Regions from separate parts of the Streptomyces sp. NPDC037389 genome, predicted to be linked through region 2. Evidence: riboswitches for the same ligand, from Rfam matches in the RefSeq annotation. Region 2 holds a riboswitch; each other region holds the start of a gene.

Region 1 (4,719 bases), on a different contig from region 2:
CGGCTCGCGGCCCTGCTGCGCGAGGCCGCCCCCGACGCCGTCGTCAACTGCGCGGGCGCGGTCGGCGGCAGCGCCGTGACCCTCACCGCCGTCAACGCCCGCGGCCCGGCCGTACTCTGCGAAGCCATCGGCGCGGCGGCCCCGGACGCCCGCCTCGTCCACCTGGGCTCGGCGGCCGAGTACGGGCCCGCCGAGGCCCGGATGCCCGTCGGCGAAAGTGCCCCGGCCCGCCCGCTCGGCCTCTACGGCGCGAGCAAACTGGCCGGCACCCTCGCCGTCACCGGCTCCGGCCTGGACGCCGTCGTCCTGCGGGTGTTCAACCCCGCCGGCCCCGGCGCCCCGGCCGCCTCCCTCCCCGGCCGCCTCGCCGCCGAACTCCGCCGGGCGGGACCCGACGGCCGCGTCCGCACCGGGGACCTCTCCGCCCACCGCGACTTCGTCGACCCGCGCGACGTCGCCGAAGCCGTCGCCCTCGCCGTCACCGCGCCCCGCCCCCTGCCCGCCGTCCTCAACATCGGCAGCGGCACCGCCCGCCCCGTCCGCGACGTGGCCGAAGGGCTGCTGCGCGCGTCCGGGTTCACCGGCCCGGTCGGCGACCGCGTCGCCGAGGACGGCGACGGATCACCGCGCTCCGCCGCCGTCCCCTGGCAGCAGGCCGACATCACCGCCGCCGGCCGCGCCCTGGACTGGGCCCCCCGGCACTCCTTCGCCGACTCCCTCACCGACCTGTGGGCCGCCACCGCGCCCGCCACGGAGCCCGTGCCATGACCACCACCACGCCCGCCTCCCACGGGGACGACGGGCGACTGCTCGTCCCGCTCTACGTCCACCCCGCGACCCACCCCGAGGAGTGGGCGGCGCTGCTCGACGCCGCCCCCCGGCTCTACGGGGTCGTGCTCAATGCCGCCGACGGCCCCGGCGGCCGTCCCGACCCCGCCTTCGGCACCGCCGCGCGAGCGCTGCGCGCCGCGGGCGTCCCGCTGCTGGGCTACGTCGACACCGGCTACGGCCACCGTCGCACGGGCGCCGTGGTCGCCGACATCCGCCGCCACCGCCGGTGGTACGACGTGGACGGCGTCTTCCTCGACCAGGTCCCGGCGCACGACACCCCGCTGCCCCGCTACCGCCGCATGGTGCTGGCCGCCCGGGTACTGGGCGCCCGTACGGCCGTCCTCAACCCCGGCACCCATCCCGACCCCGGCTACGCCTCGCTCGCCGACCTCCTGGTCACCTTCGAGGGCACCTGGGAGGACTACCGGCGCGCCCGGGTGCCGGAGTGGACCACCGGGCATCCACCGGAGCGCTTCTGCCATCTGGTGTACGGGGTGCCCGAGGGGCGGGAGGGGCAAGTGGCCCGCACGGCGGGGGCGCGCGGTGCCGCGGTCCACTGCGCGGTGCCGGGCACGGGGGCCAACCCCTGGCGCTCGGTGCCCGTGGCGGCCGCCGGTCTCGCGGCGGGGGGCACGGCATGAGCGCGTGGCGCGTCCGCGCGGGGCTGTGCGCCGCGCTGCTGCTGGTCCTCGCGGGCTGCTCCGCCTCGCCCGCCGACGACGACGGGCCGGACCGGGACGACGACGGCGCCACGGCGGCCCCCCACGCCTCGGGCACTCCGCGTGCCTCGGGCGCGCCGAAGGCCTCCGGTGTCCCGGACGCCTCGGCCTCACCCGGCGGAACGGCCACGGGTTCGGCACCTGGTTCGCCACCGGCCGCGGCCCGTTGGCAGCCGCGCCCGGGCACCCGCTGGCAGTGGCAGCTGGACGGAAAGGCCGACACCTCGGTGGACGCCCCCGTCTACGACATCGACGGCTTCGAGAATTCGGCCGAAACCGTGGCCCAATTGCATTCCAGTGGCCGGAAGGCGATCTGTTACATCAATGCCGGTGCCTGGGAGGACTTCCGGCCCGACCAGGGGAAATTCCCGAAGAACCTGCTCGGCAACAAGAACAAGGGGTGGAAGGGCGAGAAATGGTTCGACATCCGTCGCCTCGACACCCTGCGGCCGCTCATGGCGGCCCGGATGGACATGTGCCGGCAGAAGGGATTCGACGCCGTCGAACCCGACCTGACCGAGGGATTCCGCAACTCCACCGGCTTTCCGCTGACGGCCGACCACCAGCTGGCCTTCAACCGGATGCTGGCGGATCTCGCCCATGAGCGAGGCCTGGCCATCGGGCTGAAGAACGACCTGGACCAGATCCCGCAGCTGGTGAACGTCTTCGACTTCGCGGTGAACGAGCAGTGCGCCCAGTACGACGAGTGCGAGAAGCTCACCCCCTTCGTAAAACATAACAAAGCGGTCTTCCATGTCGAATACGAACTGTCGACGGGGGAGTTCTGCGCCACCGCGCGGCGGCTCGGGCTGAGCTCGATGCAGAAGAAGCTGGAGCTGGACGCCTGGCGCCGGCCCTGCTGAACGGCATTCCCGGAATTACTCGTTCCATGCTGCAAGTACCCGTGGGAACAAGGGTTTAGGGCCAGTTCGGCGGGGGCGCGCGGAGCGCGGTTCCGGGTCTGCTCCCGAAGTGAAGAAGTTCACAGATGGCCGCCCGGGTGCCGGATTTGAATGATTCATGGTGCAGGATCTCTCACCGAACACAAGATCCCGTCACCATGGCGGGCCACCCGGGCGGACGCCGAGTCCTGCCGCCGTCCCGGGTGCGGCATCGAATTGATGGATCGGCAGGAGCGGGAGACCCGAGCGGTACGGATCACGAAGTCGGTGGTCCTTGGGGTGAAGCCGGGAAATCCGGCCGGGCAACTTCGCAGCCCGAACCCGACAGGTCATCTTTCGCAGGCGGATGTCGAAGGGCTTCGGCATGTCTGCTATGCCTCGCATACCCGCTCTCATATCCCGGGCCGGCGCCGCCTCCGCCGTCACCGCCGCAACGCTGGCGGCATCGGTGCTCGTCCCCGGCCTCGCCTCCGAGGCCTCCGCGGCCACACCCGGTGAGCAGGCCCTGAGGGTCGCCGCCGGCAAGGCCGGCTCCCCCTACCAGTACGGCGCGGCCGGCCCGAACCGGTTCGACTGCTCGGGCCTGACCCAGTACTCGTTCAAGAAGGTCGGCAAGAACCTGCCCCGCGTGGCCGCCGACCAGTACAACCGCACCCGGCACATCTCCAGCGGCTCCCGCCAGGTCGGTGACCTGGTCTTCTTCCACTCGGGCAGCAACGTCTACCACGTGGGGATCTACGCGGGTAGCAACAAGATCTGGCACGCCCCCAAGCCGGGCGCCACGGTCCGTCAGGAGAAGATCTGGACCGGCAGCGTCTGGTACGGACGCGTCAACTAGGCTCCCTGACCGGGCGGTCCGTGACCCGGGCCGCCCGATCATCCGCGTCCGCGCACGGGGGTGCCGCCTCCGGGCGCGGGGAGGGAGCGACGATGAGCGACGTCACCGGCCCGGAGGCCCGCACGGCCCAGGGCACCGTACGAGGCCGCACCACCGACGGCCTCGCCGTCTTCCGGGGCATCCCCTACGCCCGGCCGCCCGTCGGGGCGCTGCGCTTCGCCGCCCCGGCCGCGCCGCGCTCCTGGGACGGGGTGCGGGACGCGGCGGAGTTCGGCCCGCCGCCCCCGCAGTCCGGCCCGATCCCCGCGACCGGCACGGCCACCGGCGACGACTGGCTCACCCTGAACGTCTGGTCGCCGGACCCCGGCGGCTCCGGACTGCCCGTACTGGTGTGGATCCTGGGCGGGGGCTATGTCTCCGGGTACGCGGGCGACCCGCTCTACGACGCCGGGCTCCTGGCCCGGCAGGGCGGCCTCGTCGTGGTCACCCTCAACTACCGGGTGGGCGCCGAGGCCTCCGCCCAACTCGACGGCGCCCCCGCCAACCGGGGGCTGCTCGACCTGATCGCGGCCCTGGAGTGGGTCCGGGAGAACATCGCCGGCTTCGGCGGCGACCCCGCGCGGGTCACCGTCGCCGGCCAGTCCTCCGGTGCCGGCTCGATCGCCACCCTGCTGGCCGTGCCCCGCGCCGCCGGCCTCTTCCGCCGGGCGATCGCCCAGTCAGTCCCCGGCCTCTACACCACCCCGGCCCTCGCCTCCGGCCTCGCCGCCGAACTCGCCGGGCGGCTGGGCACCACCCCCACCGCCTCCGGCCTCGCCACGATCGAACCGTGGCGGCTGGCCGAGGCGATCACCCCGATGATGTACGGCCTGCCCGCCCAGGCCGACCGCTGGGGGCCGCTGGCCCGGACCGGCTCCCCGTTCTCCGTCGTGGTGGACGGCGACCTCGTACCGGAGACGCCCTGGACGGTCCTGCCCGACGGCCGGGCGAGCGGCGTGGACCTGCTGACCGGTCACACCCGCGACGAGTTCCGGCCGTTCCTGGTGATGAGCGGCGGCCGGGACAAGGTCACCGACGAGGACACGAACGCGGTGCTGACCGCCTTCGCCCCCGGCCCCGACGGCCCCCGGGCCTACCGCGCCGCCTACCCGGACGCCGCCCCCGTGGAACTCTTCGAGACCGTCCACAGCGACGTCCTGTTCCGCATGCCCTCGCTCCACCTCGCCGAGGCCCACACCGCCGGCGGCGGCACGGCGTACCTGTACGAGCTGCGCCGGCCCGCGCCCGCCCTGGGCGGGGCGCTCGGCGCCGCCCACGGGCTCGACGTGGCGATGCTGTTCGGCACCTACGACGCACCGCAGGCCCGGCTGCTGCTCGGCGAGGGGCCGGTCCCCGAGGACCTGGTGGCGATCGGGGACGGGATCCGCCG
Region 2 (4,719 bases):
GTGATCTTCCTCGGGACGGCCCTCGACGACGCGGCGGCGAGCGATGTGATCGCCCAGCTGATGCACCTCGAACACGCGTCGCCCGGGCAGGACATCGCGCTCTACATCAACTCCCCCGGCGGCTCCTTCTCCGCGATGTGCGCCATCTACGACTCCATGCGCTATGTCGGCTGCGACGTCCAGACCTACTGCCTGGGCCAGGCCGCCTCGGCCGCCGCCGTGCTGCTGGCCGCCGGCACCCCCGGCAAGCGGATGGTGCTGCCGCACTCCAGGGTCCTCGTCCATGAGCCGGCCCTGCCCGAGCCCGTCCGGGGACAGCCCTCGGACCTGGAGATCCAGGCCGCCGAGATGCTGCGCGCCCGCGAGACCCTGGTGGAGATGCTGGCGCTGCACACCGGGCGGAGCCCGGAGCGCGTCCGGCGGGACATCGAGCGCGACACCGTCCTCGACGCGGCGGGGGCCGTGGCCCACGGCCTGGCCGACGCCGTGGTCACCGACCGCCGGGCGCAGGGCGCGCCGGCCCGGGAGAGGTGAGCCACGTGCCGCACGGCCCGTCCCACCGGTTCCCTCCGGAACTGCCGCCGCTGCCCGCGCTGACCCGGGCCGAGGGCGAACTGGTCGACCGTTACCTGGAAGTACTGGATCAGCTCGGACGGATCAACCCTGCCCGCACGCAGGACACGTACGGCGGGCTACGAGCCGCGCAGAGGCTCGTGGTCGCGGCCGCGGGACTGCGTGACGCGCTGGCGACGATGCACGAACGGGGCGAACGACAGGTGTACGCGGGAACGCTGGCGCGGGCGATGCGGGTCCTGGACGGCGAACGCCGGGCGCTACGGGTGACCTTGCCGCCTGCGGTTACGAACTGAGGAGCGGAAACATTCTTCCCTCGATCTCCTTCAGACAGCGGATGCGATCGTAGACAAGCCGTGGTGATCATGTCGGGCCGTACGCGCGGTTTGCGCTCGGGGTGATCGCCCGCGCCGCAGGTGACCGGCTCACCAGGGGGAATCCGTCGGAGTCAAACCGGCCTGCGTCCACCGGAATTGCCCAACGGTGACGAGGCTCACATATGCCGGGATCCCCTCGGCGTGCCCGGCGCGGCTGCGCCAAGATCCCTCCGACGACAAGACCCCGCCACCACGGCGGGGCGGTCCGGGCGGACGCCGAACCCCGCCGCCGCCCGGGCGCTGGTCGACATGAGTGCATCGGCGGGGATGGAGGACCCAGGCACGACGGGCGGGCCGGAACGATCCATGCGGTGAAATGGACCGGCTGGACCAGCCCTTGGGGTGAAGCCGCCTCGGCGGCCGGGCATCTTCGCCTGCCCGAACCCGACAGGTCATCCTTCACAGGCGGCTGACGAAGGGTTTGGCATGGGCGCGCACAAACGTCCCTCACGGCTGTCCAGGGCCGGGGTGGTACCCCTGTCCGTGAAATCCGCCCTGACTCTGGCGGCCGTCAGCGCAACGGTACTGGCACCCGGCGCCGTCAACGACGCCGAAGCCGCCACCATCTCCACCAAAGCCCTGTGGATCGCGGCCTCAAAGGCGGGCTCCCCCTATCTGTGGGGTGCTACGGGCCCGTACAGCTTCGACTGCTCGGGGCTGACGCAGTACTCGTTCAAACGGGCCGGCAAGCAGCTGCCCCGTACCGCCCAGGAGCAGTACAACCGCACCGAACACGTCCCCACCCCCTCCCGGGAACAGGGCGACCTGGTGTTCTTCCACGGCCGGGGCGGCGTCTACCACGTGGGGATATACGCCGGGAACAATCTGATCTGGCACGCCCCGAAGACCGGTTCGGTCGTCCGCCTCGAGCGCATCTGGACCAGAAGCGTCTCGTACGGCCGAGTGAACGACTGAACCACCGGCGCGGGTGACGACCGGCGCGGCTACCGCTTCCCGCCCCCGTCGTCCCGCAGAATCCAACGCGCGTACCCGTCGCGCCGGACTCCCCGCGCGCCGAGCGCGTCTTCCGTGGCAGCGGACCCGACTGCCGTGCGGTGCCCCATCGGCACCGGCTACACCTAAGAACCCACCGGTTCCTGTGCGCGGCTCCACAAGAGCGCCGGGCCGGGCGGACATTCCCGCCCGGCCCCTCCGCGCTGCCGGTCAGCGGACGGACACCGTCCAGGGCAGTGTGATCCACACCGTCTTGCCGCCGTCGGCGGTCGGGGTGACGACGACCCTGCCGCCGTACTCCGCGGTGAGCGCGCGGACGATCGCCATGCCGCGGCCGCTGTCCTGCTGGACGGCGGCGGGCAGCCGCCTGGGATGGCGCGGATGGCTGTCGGTGACCCCGACCCGCAGGCGCTCCTCCCGGTCCAGCCGGAGCTCCACGGTGAACGTGGGCGACTGGCCCCGGGTGTGCTGCACGGCGTTGGTGGCCAGCTCGGAGAGGATCAGCCGGATCGTGTCGGCCAGATCCGTCCCGTTCGGCAGGCCCCAGGTGACGAGCACGTCCATGACATGGCGGCGGGCGGCGGAGACCGAGGCGGGAGCACTCGGCAGGGTGACGGTTGCTTCCTGGTGATCTGCCATGGCGCTGTCCCTTTCCCACCGAGGCTCGGCCCGGCTCTTCAGCGCCAGCGTCCCACTGATAACGGCCGCGATGGGTGTGATCCACCGGATTGTGGATATATCTGTCGCTCAAAGCGGTGAACTCTACGACGAGCGACCGGATTTGGCCGCGGCCCTGGTTTATTGACTCTGACGCGGGGCGTGTGAACTACGCGTCGAGGGTTATCACGACGCTTCCATGTGAGCGGCGGGGAGGGAGAGCTGATGCGGAACGGACCCGCGGTGCGCCGCCGCAAACTCGGCGCGGAGCTGCGCCGCCAGCGCGAGCTGACCGGGATGACGAGCCGGGAGGCGGCCTGCGCGGTCGGCTGGCACCAGTCGAAGGTGAGCCGGATCGAGACGGGCAGCAGCGGGGTGAAACCCGCCGATGTGGCCCGGCTGCTGGATGTCTACCGGGTCTCGGACCCGGAGCTGCGGGCCCTGCTGGGGGCCCTGTGCGGGGCGGGGTCCAAGGACGCGGAGGGGTCGCGGCGCGGCTGGTGGTACGCCTATCGCGACCTGCTGCCTTCGGCGTATCTCGACTTCATCAACCTGGAGTCGGAGGCCTCCCACGCCCGCACCCTGGAGACCACGGTGGTGCCCGGGCTGTTGCAGACGCCCGACTACGCCCGGGCGGTGACCCGCGCGGCGCTCGGTGATCCACCGGCCCGGCAGGTCGAGGAGCTCGTCCGGGTGCGGCTGGCCCGGCAGGCGGTGCTCGGGGGACGCCGGCCGCTGGAACTGTGCGCGGTACTGGACGAGGCGGTGCTGCGGCACGAGGTGGGCAGCCCCGAGGTGATGACAGGACAGCTACGGCATTTGCTGGAAAGGGGCTCCCTGCCGCATGTGCGGCTGCACGTACTGCCGTTCACCAGCGGCAACCATATCGGCATCACGGGCCCTTTCGTTATCTTCTCATTTCCGCGCATCGCCGATCTGGACGTGGTTGTTCTCGACCACTTGACGAGTAGCCTCTATCTGGAGCGGAAAGAGGACCTCCGGGCGTACGCCTCCGCATTCACGACGCTCCGGGCGCACGCCCTGTCGCACGAGAAATCGTTGGAATACATCGCCGGGATCAGTGACGGCGCGTAGGGAGGCGACATGTCCGCAATGCCTCGGTACGTACCCTCTGCATCGGCCCAGCCCGCTCGGTGCCACGCGGTATGGCACCGCAGCAGCTACAGCACGGGAATGAACAACTGCGTCGAGACGGCGCTCCTGGGTACGGAACTGCTCGCCGTGCGTGACTCACGGCGCGGCACCGGCCCTGTCCTGCTCTTCCCCCGCACCACCTGGTCGGTCTTCGTCACGGACCTGGACGGCGGCCGCCCGGGCCGTTCCCCGGACGAGGACGCCCACGGGGCCTGAGACGGCGGAAACCGGAACCGTCAGGCGGCGGCCGGCGCGGTCCGTACGATCGTGTCGGCCGCCGCCGCGACCTCCCGGTCCGTCAGGTCCGCCCGGGCGGTCAGCCGCAATCGCGAGACGCCGTCGGGTACGGACGGCGGCCGGAAGCAGCCGACGGCGAGCCCGGCCGTCCGGCAGTCCGCCGCCCAGCGCACGGCGGCCTCGGGCGAGGGGGCCCGTACGGAGACCACCGCCGCGTCGGGGCGCACGGCCACGAGCCCCGCCCCGGTCACCCTGCGGTGGAGTTCGGCGGCCACGGCCCGCACCCGCCGGGCGCGCTCCGGTTCGCGGCGCAGCAGCGCGAGGCTCGCCAGGGCGGCGCCGACCGCCGCCGGGGCGAGGCCGGTGTCGAAGATAAAGGTCCGGGCGGTGCTGACGAGGTGCTCGATCACCCGGGCCGGACCGAGGACCGCGCCGCCCTGGGAGCCCAGCGACTTGGAGAGGGTGACGGTGGCGACGACGTCCGCGTCGCCCGCGAGCCCGGCCGCGTGGAGGGCGCCCCGGCCGCCGTCGCCGAGGACGCCGAGGCCATGGGCGTCGTCCACGAGCAGCGCCGCGCCGCTCTCCCGGCAGACCCCGGCGAGCGCGGCGAGCGGGGCGGCGTCGCCGTCGACGGAGAAGACGGAGTCGGTGACGGCGATGGCCCGGCCGTCGTGTGCGGCGAGGGCCTTGGCGAAGGCCTCCGGATCGGCGTGCGGGACGACGGTCTTCTCCGCGCGGGCGAGCCGGCAGCCGTCGATGAGGGAGG
Region 3 (4,719 bases), on a different contig from region 2:
CATGCCGCCGGGCTCGCGGCCGGCGCCGACGACGGCGACGGAGCGGGGTGTGAGCAGGCGCTGCACGGAGCGGGCCTCGGCGCGCTGTTCGCGGGCGCGCTGCACGGCGAGGGAGGCGTCGGTGGGCTCCAGGTCGAGGCCGAGGCGGACGACGCCGTCCTCGAAGCTGCGCTTCTGTGTGTAGCCCGCGTCCGTGAAGACCTTGATCATTTTCGTGTTGGCGGGCAGCACCTCGGCGGCGAAGCGCCGGATCGAGCGCTCGCGCGCGACGGCCGCGACGTGCTCGAGCAGGGCGGAGGCGACACCGCGGCCCTGGTGGGCGTCCTGGACGAGGAAGGCGACCTCGGCCTCGTCGGCCGGGGCGATGCGGTCGTAGCGCACCGTGGCGATGAACTCGTCGCCCACGATCGCGGCGAGGCCCACCCGGTCGACGTAGTCGTGGTGGGTGAAGCGGTGGACGTCCCGGTCGGAGAGGCGGGGGTAGGGGGCGAAGAAGCGGTAGTACTTGGACTGGTCCGACACTTGCTCGTAAAAGCTGACCAGCCGTCCCGCGTCGTCGGGCGTGATGGGGCGGATGTGGGCGATGCCGCCGTCGCGCAGCACGACGTCGGCTTCCCAGTGGGTCGGGTACGCGTGCTCGGACGGCGTCTGCATGGGCCCAGCGTAAGGCCGGGTACCGACAGTGGTCCGGTGCCGCCCGGCCCACGGGGCGCGACCGAAGGTCCCAGGTGGGGCGCGCGCACTGGGCACCGCGCGCCCCGTGCCACAATGGTCTAGACAACCAATATCGACTTGAAGGGCAACACCATGGTTGAGCGCCGCGTAAACGTCGGCTGGGCCGAGGGCCTGCACGCCCGGCCCGCGTCGATCTTCGTCCGTGCGGCGACCGCCGCCGGCGTCCCCATGACGATCGCCAAGGCGGACGGCAACCCCGTCAACGCCGCCTCCATGCTCGCCGTGCTGGGCCTGGGCGCCCAGGGTGGCGAGGAGATCGTCCTCGCCAGTGAGGCGGAGGGGTCCGAGGCCGCGCTCGACCGTCTGGCCAAGCTCGTCGCCGAGGGGCTCGAGGAGCTCCCGGAGACCGTCTGATCCACCGGCCCGCCCCTCCCCGGGCGGGACCGCGCGGCGGGGCCGCGGCAGCCGACCGAGGCCGCCGCGGCCCCGCTGTCGTATCCAAGGGCCGTATCCCGCGGCTGTGCCCACAGGCTTTTCACGCGCCGTGCGCGCCGCTCTCCGCAGACGCGCACGGCGTGCCCCGACCGGGGACCGCCACGAATTCCCGGCCGCTATTCCTCCAGGAATAGCGGGCCCTCGTCAAGAACGGACGCCCGCCGTGTTTACGGGCTGTTTCGGCGGATGGACGCGGTCGCCGCCGGTCCGCCGCAGCAGGAATTCACCGGGTGAACGGCCGGCCCGTACGGCGGCCAGCTCCCGGGCGCGTTCCACGTCTCCGCGGGCCACCGCGTCCACCAGCGCCCCGCACGCCTCCCAGGTCTCCACCGGCCGGACCACGGGCCCCGGGGCGTACACCCAGGCGATCTTGCGGCGCAGCTGGGTCAGGAGCCCGGCGACCGAGGGGCTGCCGGACGCCTGGGCGAGCGTCTCGTCGAACCAGTCGCCGAGCTGGCGCAGCTCGGCGCAGCGGCCCGCGCGGGCCCGCTCCTGACCGAGTCTGACCAGGCCCCGCAGTACCTTGAGATGGGCCTCGGAGCGCCGCTGCGCGGCCTTGGCCGCGCCCAGCGGCTCCAGCAGGGCCCGGATGTCGAGAAGGTCGGCGGCCTCGCGCTCGGTGGGTTCGGCGACACAGGCGCCGGCGTGCCGACGGGTGGTCACGAAGCCCTCGGAGGCGAGGGTGCGCAGCGCCTCGCGCACGGGCACCCGTGAGACGCCGTAGCGGCGGGCGAGGATTTCCTCGATGAGCCGGCTGCCCGGCGGGAAAGCGCCGGAGACGATGTCGTCGCGGATGGCGGTGCACACCGCGTGCGTGGAAATACGACGGCTCTCGCGCGGCCCTTCGCCGTCGCCGCTCACGTACGGCCCCGCATGGGTCTACCTCCGCCTCATGCCTCAATCCCCGTGCAGCACGGCCGATTGACGTCCGTTCGGCGACTCTATGGCAATCCCGGGCGTTTTCCGATGGTGCCGCCGCTTCATGGATATTTTTTGGCCAACACGAAGGCCCCGGCCGGGGGCCGGGGCCTTTCGGAAGTCGTCGCGCGTCGTTACAGGTTGACGCCGTGCGCGGCCATGTAGGCGATCGGGTCGATGTCCGAGCCGTAGGTGGGGGCCGTGCGGGCCTCGAAGTGCAGGTGCGGGCCGGTGACGTTGCCAGTGGCGCCGGAGAGGCCGATCTGCTGGCCCGGGGTGACCGACTGACCGACGGAGACGTCGATGGAGGACAGGTGGCCGTACTGGGTGTACGTGCCGTCGGCCATCTGGATGACGACGTTGTTGCCGTAGGCGCCGCCGTAGCCGGCCTCGACGATGGTGCCCATGCCCACCGCGTGGACGGAGGTACCGGTCTCGGCGTGCATGTCGATGCCGGTGTGGCTGCCGGAGGACCACAGGCCGCTGGAGGCCTTGTAGGCGGTGGAGACGTAGGAGCCGTCGATCGGGCTCACGAAGGTGCCGAGGCGCTTGCGCTCCTCGTCGCGGGCGGCCTTCGCCTTGGCGGCACGCTCCTCCTCGGCCTTGCGCTGGGCCTCTTCGTAGCGCTGCTTGGCCTGGACGGCCTTCTGCTTGGCGCTCTCCTCGGCCTGGAGGCGGGCGGCGGCCTCGTCGGCGGCGCTGCGCTGGGACTCGGCCTGGGCGTCGACGTGCTCGGCCATGACGTCACCGATGACGACGGCCTGGGTCAGGCCGGTGTCCTCGGGGCGCTGGGTGTCGTCGGAGGCGGCGAAGGCCGGGGCGGCGACACCGGCGACGACGCCGGCGGCCGTCAGGGTGGCTATGCCCGCGACGTTGGCGCTGACGCGCGCGGCGCGGCTCGGACGACGGTGCTTCCCGGTGGCACGGGTGAACGCCATGTCTGCGGCTGTTCCTTTCCTTCCCTCTCGCCTACCGGGTTAGCTGACGGGTTCGGAGCAGGAAGGTCTCCTACGGATCCCTCGTGAGAGGGGCCCGATTCACCCCAGGGACGTTTGGGTCCCCGGCTCCCCTCGGCTCGCGCCTCGGGAACTCGGCGATGGCTTCCCGGGGGCCGCGGTCGCGGCTCCGATAGGCGGGCTGCCGGGCCTGACGCTAATCGGCGTCAGATTCGAACAGCAAACAGAAGTGGGCTTTTATGACGTACGCCACACGACCAACATGCAACCACCGCCCGAAAGCGGACATAAGAGAGGCGCATGGGTCACAACGGACCCATGCGCCAACGCGGCCCCGACGCAGCGTGGCCGCCGCGCCGGGGTGGTGAGTCGCCGTCAGGCGGGGATGACCGTCACCGGGCCGATGCCCAGGGCCTTGACGGGCTCGGCGATCTCGGCGGCGTCACCGACGAGGACGGTGACGAGGCGGTCGGCCGGGAAGGCGCTCACGACGGCCGCCGTGGCCTCCACCGTGCCGGCCTGCGCGAGGCGTTCGTACAGCCGCGCCTGGAAGTCGTCCGGCAGGTACTGCTCGACCTGGTCGGCGAAGGTCGCGGCGACGGCCGCGGCCGTCTCGTACTTCAGCGGCGCGACACCGACCAGGTTCTGCACGGCGACGTCGCGCTCGGCCTCGGTCAGGCCCTCCGCCGCCAGGGTGCGCAGCACGGTCCACAGATCCTGGAGCGCGGGGCCGGTGTTGGGGGTGTCCACGGAGCCGCTGATGGCGAGCATGGCCGTGCCCGTGCCGTCGGGGGCGGAGAGCAGCACCTGGCCGAAGGAGCGCACGCCGTAGGTGTAGCCCTTCTCCTCGCGCAGGACACGGTCCAGGCGGGAGGTGAGGGTGCCGCCGAGGCAGTAGGTGCCGAGGATCTGGGCGGGCCAGATGCTCGCGTGCCGGTCGGGGCCGGTACGGCCGATGAGGAGCTGCGTCTGCACGGCGCCGGGCCGGTCCACGATGACGACGCGGCCGGTGTCGTCGGCGGTGACGGCCGGCACGGGCAGCGGCTCGGCGGTGGTGCCGGTCCAGGTGCCCAGGGACTCCGCCAGGGTGCGGTCGAGGTCGATGCCGGTGAAGTCGCCGACGATCGCCACGGTGGTGGTGGCGGGGCGGACATGGGCCTCGTAGAAGGACCGGACCGCCGCGGCGTCGACGCGCTCGACGGTCTCCTGCGCGCCCTGACGGGGGCGGGACATCCGGGAGTCGGCCGGGAAGAGCTCGGCGGCCAGCGCCATGGCCGCCCGGCGGGCCGGGTTGGCCAGCTCGTGCGGGATCTCGTCCAGGCGGTTGTCGACCAGGCGCTCGATCTCGCTGTCCGGGAAGGCCGGGGCGCGCAGGGCGTCGGCGAGCAGGCCCATGGCCTTGCCCAGCCGGGAGGCCGGGACCTCCAGGGAGAGCCGGACACCGGGGTGGTCGGCGTGGGCGTCGAGGGTGGCGCCGCAGCGCTCCAGCTCGGCGGTGAACTCCTCGGCGCTGAGCTTGTCGGTGCCCTCGGAGAAGGCGCGCGCCGTGATCGTGGCGACGCCGTCCAGGCCCTCTGGCTCGGCGGCCAGGGGCGCGTTCAGGACGACGTCGACGGCGACGACCTGCTGGCCGGGGCGGTGGCAGCGCAGCACGGTCAGCCCGTTGGGGAGCAGT
Region 4 (4,719 bases), on a different contig from region 2:
CCTTGCCCTCCTTCACCAGGCCGTCCAGCGTCGTGATGATCTCCTCGACGGGGACCGACTCGTCATCCACGTGCGTGTAGTAGAGGTCGATGTGGTCCGTGCGGAGGCGGCGCAGGGAGGCCTCGACGTCGGCCTTGATGGTCGCGGGGGCCAGGCCGCGGTGCTCGGGGACGCCGTTGCCGACCTTGGTGGCGACGACGATCGCGTCCCGGTTGCCGCGCTCGGCGAGCCAGTTCCCGATGATGGTCTCGGACTCGCCACCCTTGTTGCCGGGCACCCAGGCGGAGTAGACGTCCGCCGTGTCGATGAAGTTGCCGCCGGCCTCGGCGTAGGCGTCGAGGACGGCGAAGGACTGCTTCTCGTCGGCCGTCCAGCCGAAGACGTTTCCGCCCAGGTTCAGGGGGTGGACGGAGAGACCGCCGATTGCCTTGTGATGGGTGTTGTCAGCCATGCGAAGGTTCAACTCCCCTGCCGGGCCCGTTATTCCGCGGGCGCCGGTGCCGGCAGGGGATCGGGAGGGTGGACGGACAGGGGTGCCGCGATGTCCTCCAGCGAGCGGCCTTCCGCCCGTACGGCCAGGAACGCGGCCACCACTCCACCCAGGCACATCAGGGCCGCGCCGAGGCAGAAGGCCACGACCGTGTCGGCGACGACGCCGCTCTGGGTGAGGGCCGAGAAGAGGAGCGGGCCGCTGATGCCGCCCGCCGCCGTGCCCACCGCGTAGAAGAAGGCGATGGCCATGGCCCGGGTCTCCATCGGGAAGATCTCGGAGACGGTGAGGTAGGCGCTGCTGGCGCCCGCCGAGGCGAAGAAGAGGACCACCGCCCAGCAGGCGGTGAGGGTGACGGCGTTCAGCTGCCCGGCGCCGAACAGCCAGGCGGTGCCGAACAGCAGGACCCCGGCCAGGAGGTACGTCGAGGAGATCATGATGCGCCGGCCGAGGGTGTCGAAGAGCTTCCCCAGGAAGAGCGGGCCCAGGAAGTTGCCCACCGCTATGACGGCGAAGAAATAGCCGGTGCGGGACGTGGAAACGCCGAAGAAACGGGTGAGGATGGCACCGAAACCGAAGGTGATCGCGTTGTAGAGGAACGCCTGGCCGATGAAGAGGGCGAGGCCCAGGACGGCCCGGCGCCGGTAGTCGGAGAAGACCGTGCGGGCGATGTCACGGAACCCGAAGCTCTCGCGCTGGCGGATGGTGAAACGCCCTTTGGCGGGCGGGAGGGGGATGCCTTTCTCGGCCACGACGCGTTTCTCGATCGACGTGACGAGCCGTTCGGCCTCCTCCGCCCTGCCGTGGATGAACAGCCAGCGCGGGCTCTCCGGCACATGGCGGCGTACGAGCAGGATGACCAGCCCCAGGATGACGCCCAGCCCGAAGGTCAGCCGCCAGCCGACGGCCTTGGCGAAGATGCTGGTGTCGAGCATCAGGACCGACAGCAATGAACCCGCGATGGCGCCGAGCCAGAAGCTGCCGTTGATGATGAGGTCGACACGGCCGCGGTAGGCGGCCGGGATCAGTTCGTCGATGGCGGAGTTGATCGCCGCGTACTCGCCGCCGATGCCGAAACCCGTCACGAAGCGGAAGGTGAAGAACCACCAGGACGAGTACGAGAGCGCGGTCAGGGCCGTCGCGGCCAGATAGACCGCGAGCGTGACCATGAAGAGTCTTTTACGGCCGAAGAGATCGGTCAGCCGGCCGAAGAAGAGCGCGCCGGAACAGGCGCCCGCCACATAGAGCGCGGCCGCCACTCCCGTCACTCCGCCGGAAGTGATCGGCAGTCCGCTGCCCTGCTCGGAGAGACGGCCGGCGATATTGCCGACGATCGTGACCTCCAGGCCGTCCAGGACCCAGACCGTGCCGAGACCGATCACCACGGTCCAATGCCACCGGGACCAGGGCAGCCGGTCCAGGCGGGCGGGCACGGACGTGGTGATCGTCGCGGTGGTCGTCACGTCATCTGATTTCCCGATCGCACACAGAACATTCCCGGGATATCCGATATCGGAGGGTTCTCCGGCCGCTATGACCTGATTGGCCTGTCCGGCTTGCCGACCGGCGGCCCCGCCTGCTCGCTACGGCTCCAGGCCCCTGCCCCGCAGCCACGACAGCGGGTCCACCGGCGCGCCACCGCCCGGCCGTACCTCCAGGTGGAGATGCGGGCCGGTGACATTGCCGGTCGCGCCGACCCGGCCGATGACCGTGTCCGTGCCGACCTTGCCCGACGTGACCACCATCGACGACAGGTGGCAGTACCAGACCTCGGTCCCGTCATCGAGCGTCAGCACGATGCGGTAGCCGTACGCGCCCGCCCAGCCCGCCTGGGTGACGGTGCCGCCGCCGACCGCCTTGACCGGGCTGCCGGTGGGGGCGGCGAAGTCCTCGCCGGTGTGGTTCGCGGACCACATGTTTCCCGCCTGGCCGAAGCCGGCGGTGAGGGTGTAGGAGGCCACGGGGAGGGTGAAGGATCCGCCAGCGGTGCCACGGTGCGCGGAGCCGGACGATCCGGTCGAGTGCCGCTCCGGAGTGCCGGCCGTTCCGGCCGCCTCAGCCGTCGCCGCCCCACCGTCCGCCGCCTCCCGCTGCGCGGCCTCGTACGTCGCCGCCTTCGCGTCCGCCGCCTCGCGCTCGGCCGACTCCCGCTCCGCCGCGGCCTTCTCCGCCGCCGCCTTGCGGTGCTGCTCGGCGGCGGCCTGGGCCACGCGCGCCTGCGCCTCGGCCTCGGCGGCGCCCTGCTGGTGCTCGGCCTGCTGGAGGATGCGGGCCCGCAGCACCTCGCCGGCGTCGGCGGTGTCGCGCACGGTACGTACCGTCTCGACGGGGGCCTGCTGCGCCTCGACGGCCCGCTGCCCGCCCCGCTCGTGGCCGTCGGCCATGAACGAGCCGACGACCGGGATGCTCTGGGCCAGGTCCGGCATGGATATGGAGGGCTGCGGACGGTCCTGGGCGCTGGCCATGCCGCCCGCACCGACCGCCGCGATCATTCCGGCGCCGAGCACCGCCCCGCTGCGCGCCATCGTGCCGCCGCGCGGCTTGACGACACGGTGCCGGCCGCGGACGGGCGCCGCCGGGTGGTCCTCGCCGGGGGCCCACTCGTCGGCCGCCGCCCGGGGCGCGGGGGCGGGGACAGTGGCCTCGGGGGCCGGATCCGGCTCGTAGGGGGGAATGTAGGCGGGAACGAACGGGGGGTCGTACGGAGGGTCGTACGGACTGCCGTCGAACGCGGAGCTGTCGGAGCTGTTGGACGCCACGAGGGCGACTCCTTTCCTTCCTGTTCGCCTACCGGGTTAAGCGTGGGGGTCCCCCCAGGCCGTTCAGGCTCTGGGGGAGGGTTCGGAGGAGGAAGGTCTCCTACAGGCCTGCGTTCGGGCCCGATTCACCCCAAATGATGGTTCCCCGGTTCCGCCCACGGGATTCGGCGAAGGCGCACGGCACCGCCCTTGCGACGGCTGCAACGACCGCGCTGCGTTATCGAACGTTAATAGACAGAGCGGCCGGATTCCAAGCCGAAAGAGTGAACCCAGCTGGCATGTTGGGGTTCTTTATGAAGCGCTTATTTCTGATAGTTCGTCAGTCGTTATGCAACTGAATGCGTGCGGGACGGGCGGTGACCTGGGGACGTTTGTGGGTGATGGGCGCGGTACGGAGCCTGCCGTCGATCCGCCGGATGGCGAGCAGGGCCATGTCGTCGTCCGTACGCCCGCCCGCGTGCCGGGTCACGTCCGCCGCGAGGGAGTCCAGCAGGGCGTCGGGGCTGCGGAACTGCTTGCCGTGCAACCGTGGCTGGGGGTCATAGAACGCCCCGGCCGCGTCCCTGGCCTCGGTGACCCCGTCGGTAAACAGCAGCAACGTCGCCCCCACCGGGAACTCCCACTCCTCCACCCGGTCCGGCCACACACCCAGGTCCTCCATCCCCAGCGGCAGGGCGGGCGCTCGGGGGTGGGTGTCCCCGACGGTGCCGTCGGAATGGAGCAGGAGCGGGGGCGGATGGCCGCGGTTGACGATGCGCAGGGCGCCCGCGCCCGGCTGGACCTCGGCCAGGACGGCGGTGGTGAACCCCTCGGCCTGATCGACGTTCGCGCGCCGTGCGCCCTCCCGTTGCAGCGCGCGCTCCAGCCGCACCGCCAGCCCCTCCAGCGTGCGCTCCTGCTCCGCCGCCTCCCGGAACGCGCCGATCAGGATCGCGACCGCCTCCACCGCGCCGAGGCCCTTGCCCCGCACGTCGCCGACGATGACGCGGACGCCGTACGGGGTGTCCTGCACCGCGTAGAGGTCGCCGCCGATCCGGGCGTCGGCCTGCGCGGCGACATAGCGCGCGGCCACGCGGAGCCCGCCGATCCGGGCCGGGGGCGTGGGCAGCACGGCCCGCTGGGCGGCCTCCGCGACGCTCCGTACGGACGCCAGCCGGAGATTGCCGCGCCGTACGACGCGGTTGATGCCCACGGCGAGCGCGCCGACGATCAGGACGGTGGCGACCTCGGTCACCGACTCGCCCGTCTCCGGCGCCTGCCGCGCGAAGGAGAGCGTGACCATCGCCGCCAGGGCCACGACCGCCGTGAGCAGGGTGGCGAAGAGGGAGAGGAGCGGGGCGGCGACGAGGGGCGCGGAGACGAAGAAGGGAGCGGAGGAGTACTTGGGGGGCGTGAGGACGTCGAAAGCGATGCCGCCGACGATGACGGCGGCGGGGAGGCAGCGGGCGACGACGACCGACGTCACCCGCC

What was found. Region 2 has a riboswitch for cyclic di-AMP ahead of AB0E98_RS20235 (C40 family peptidase). Riboswitches for the same ligand answer to the same signal wherever they lie in the genome.
Positions count from the first base shown of each region.
Region 1: another riboswitch for cyclic di-AMP. It lies ahead of AB0E98_RS15410 (C40 family peptidase); the one in region 2 lies ahead of AB0E98_RS20235 (C40 family peptidase).
Region 3: another riboswitch for cyclic di-AMP. It lies ahead of AB0E98_RS06130 (M23 family metallopeptidase); the one in region 2 lies ahead of AB0E98_RS20235 (C40 family peptidase).
Region 4: another riboswitch for cyclic di-AMP. It lies ahead of AB0E98_RS09740 (M23 family metallopeptidase); the one in region 2 lies ahead of AB0E98_RS20235 (C40 family peptidase).

Region 1 covers NZ_JBEZUS010000006.1:200,680-205,398, reverse strand. The annotation lists gene AB0E98_RS15425 (NAD-dependent epimerase/dehydratase family protein) at 1-768, shown strand, start outside; gene AB0E98_RS15420 (spherulation-specific family 4 protein) at 765-1,472, shown strand; gene AB0E98_RS15415 (endo alpha-1,4 polygalactosaminidase) at 1,469-2,413, shown strand; cyclic di-AMP (ydaO/yuaA leader) riboswitch at 2,635-2,812, shown strand; gene AB0E98_RS15410 (C40 family peptidase) at 2,817-3,290, shown strand; gene AB0E98_RS15405 (carboxylesterase family protein) at 3,383-4,719, shown strand, end outside.
Region 2 covers NZ_JBEZUS010000008.1:325,495-330,213, reverse strand. The annotation lists gene AB0E98_RS20245 (ATP-dependent Clp protease proteolytic subunit) at 1-534, shown strand, start outside; gene AB0E98_RS20240 (hypothetical protein) at 540-869, shown strand; cyclic di-AMP (ydaO/yuaA leader) riboswitch at 1,155-1,373, shown strand; gene AB0E98_RS20235 (C40 family peptidase) at 1,377-1,865, shown strand; gene AB0E98_RS20230 (ATP-binding protein) at 2,115-2,543, opposite strand; gene AB0E98_RS20225 (helix-turn-helix transcriptional regulator) at 2,787-3,656, shown strand; gene AB0E98_RS20220 (DUF397 domain-containing protein) at 3,666-3,932, shown strand; gene AB0E98_RS20215 (8-amino-7-oxononanoate synthase) at 3,953-4,719, opposite strand, start outside.
Region 3 covers NZ_JBEZUS010000002.1:564,060-568,778, forward strand. The annotation lists gene AB0E98_RS06115 (GNAT family N-acetyltransferase) at 1-654, opposite strand, end outside; gene AB0E98_RS06120 (HPr family phosphocarrier protein) at 808-1,089, shown strand; gene AB0E98_RS06125 (GntR family transcriptional regulator) at 1,315-2,031, opposite strand; gene AB0E98_RS06130 (M23 family metallopeptidase) at 2,223-3,026, opposite strand; cyclic di-AMP (ydaO/yuaA leader) riboswitch at 3,040-3,194, opposite strand; gene AB0E98_RS06135 (pitrilysin family protein) at 3,420-4,719, opposite strand, start outside.
Region 4 covers NZ_JBEZUS010000004.1:31,495-36,213, forward strand. The annotation lists gene AB0E98_RS09730 (aldo/keto reductase) at 1-451, opposite strand, end outside; gene AB0E98_RS09735 (MFS transporter) at 481-1,953, opposite strand; gene AB0E98_RS09740 (M23 family metallopeptidase) at 2,074-3,249, opposite strand; cyclic di-AMP (ydaO/yuaA leader) riboswitch at 3,261-3,429, opposite strand; gene AB0E98_RS09745 (PP2C family protein-serine/threonine phosphatase) at 3,569-4,714, opposite strand.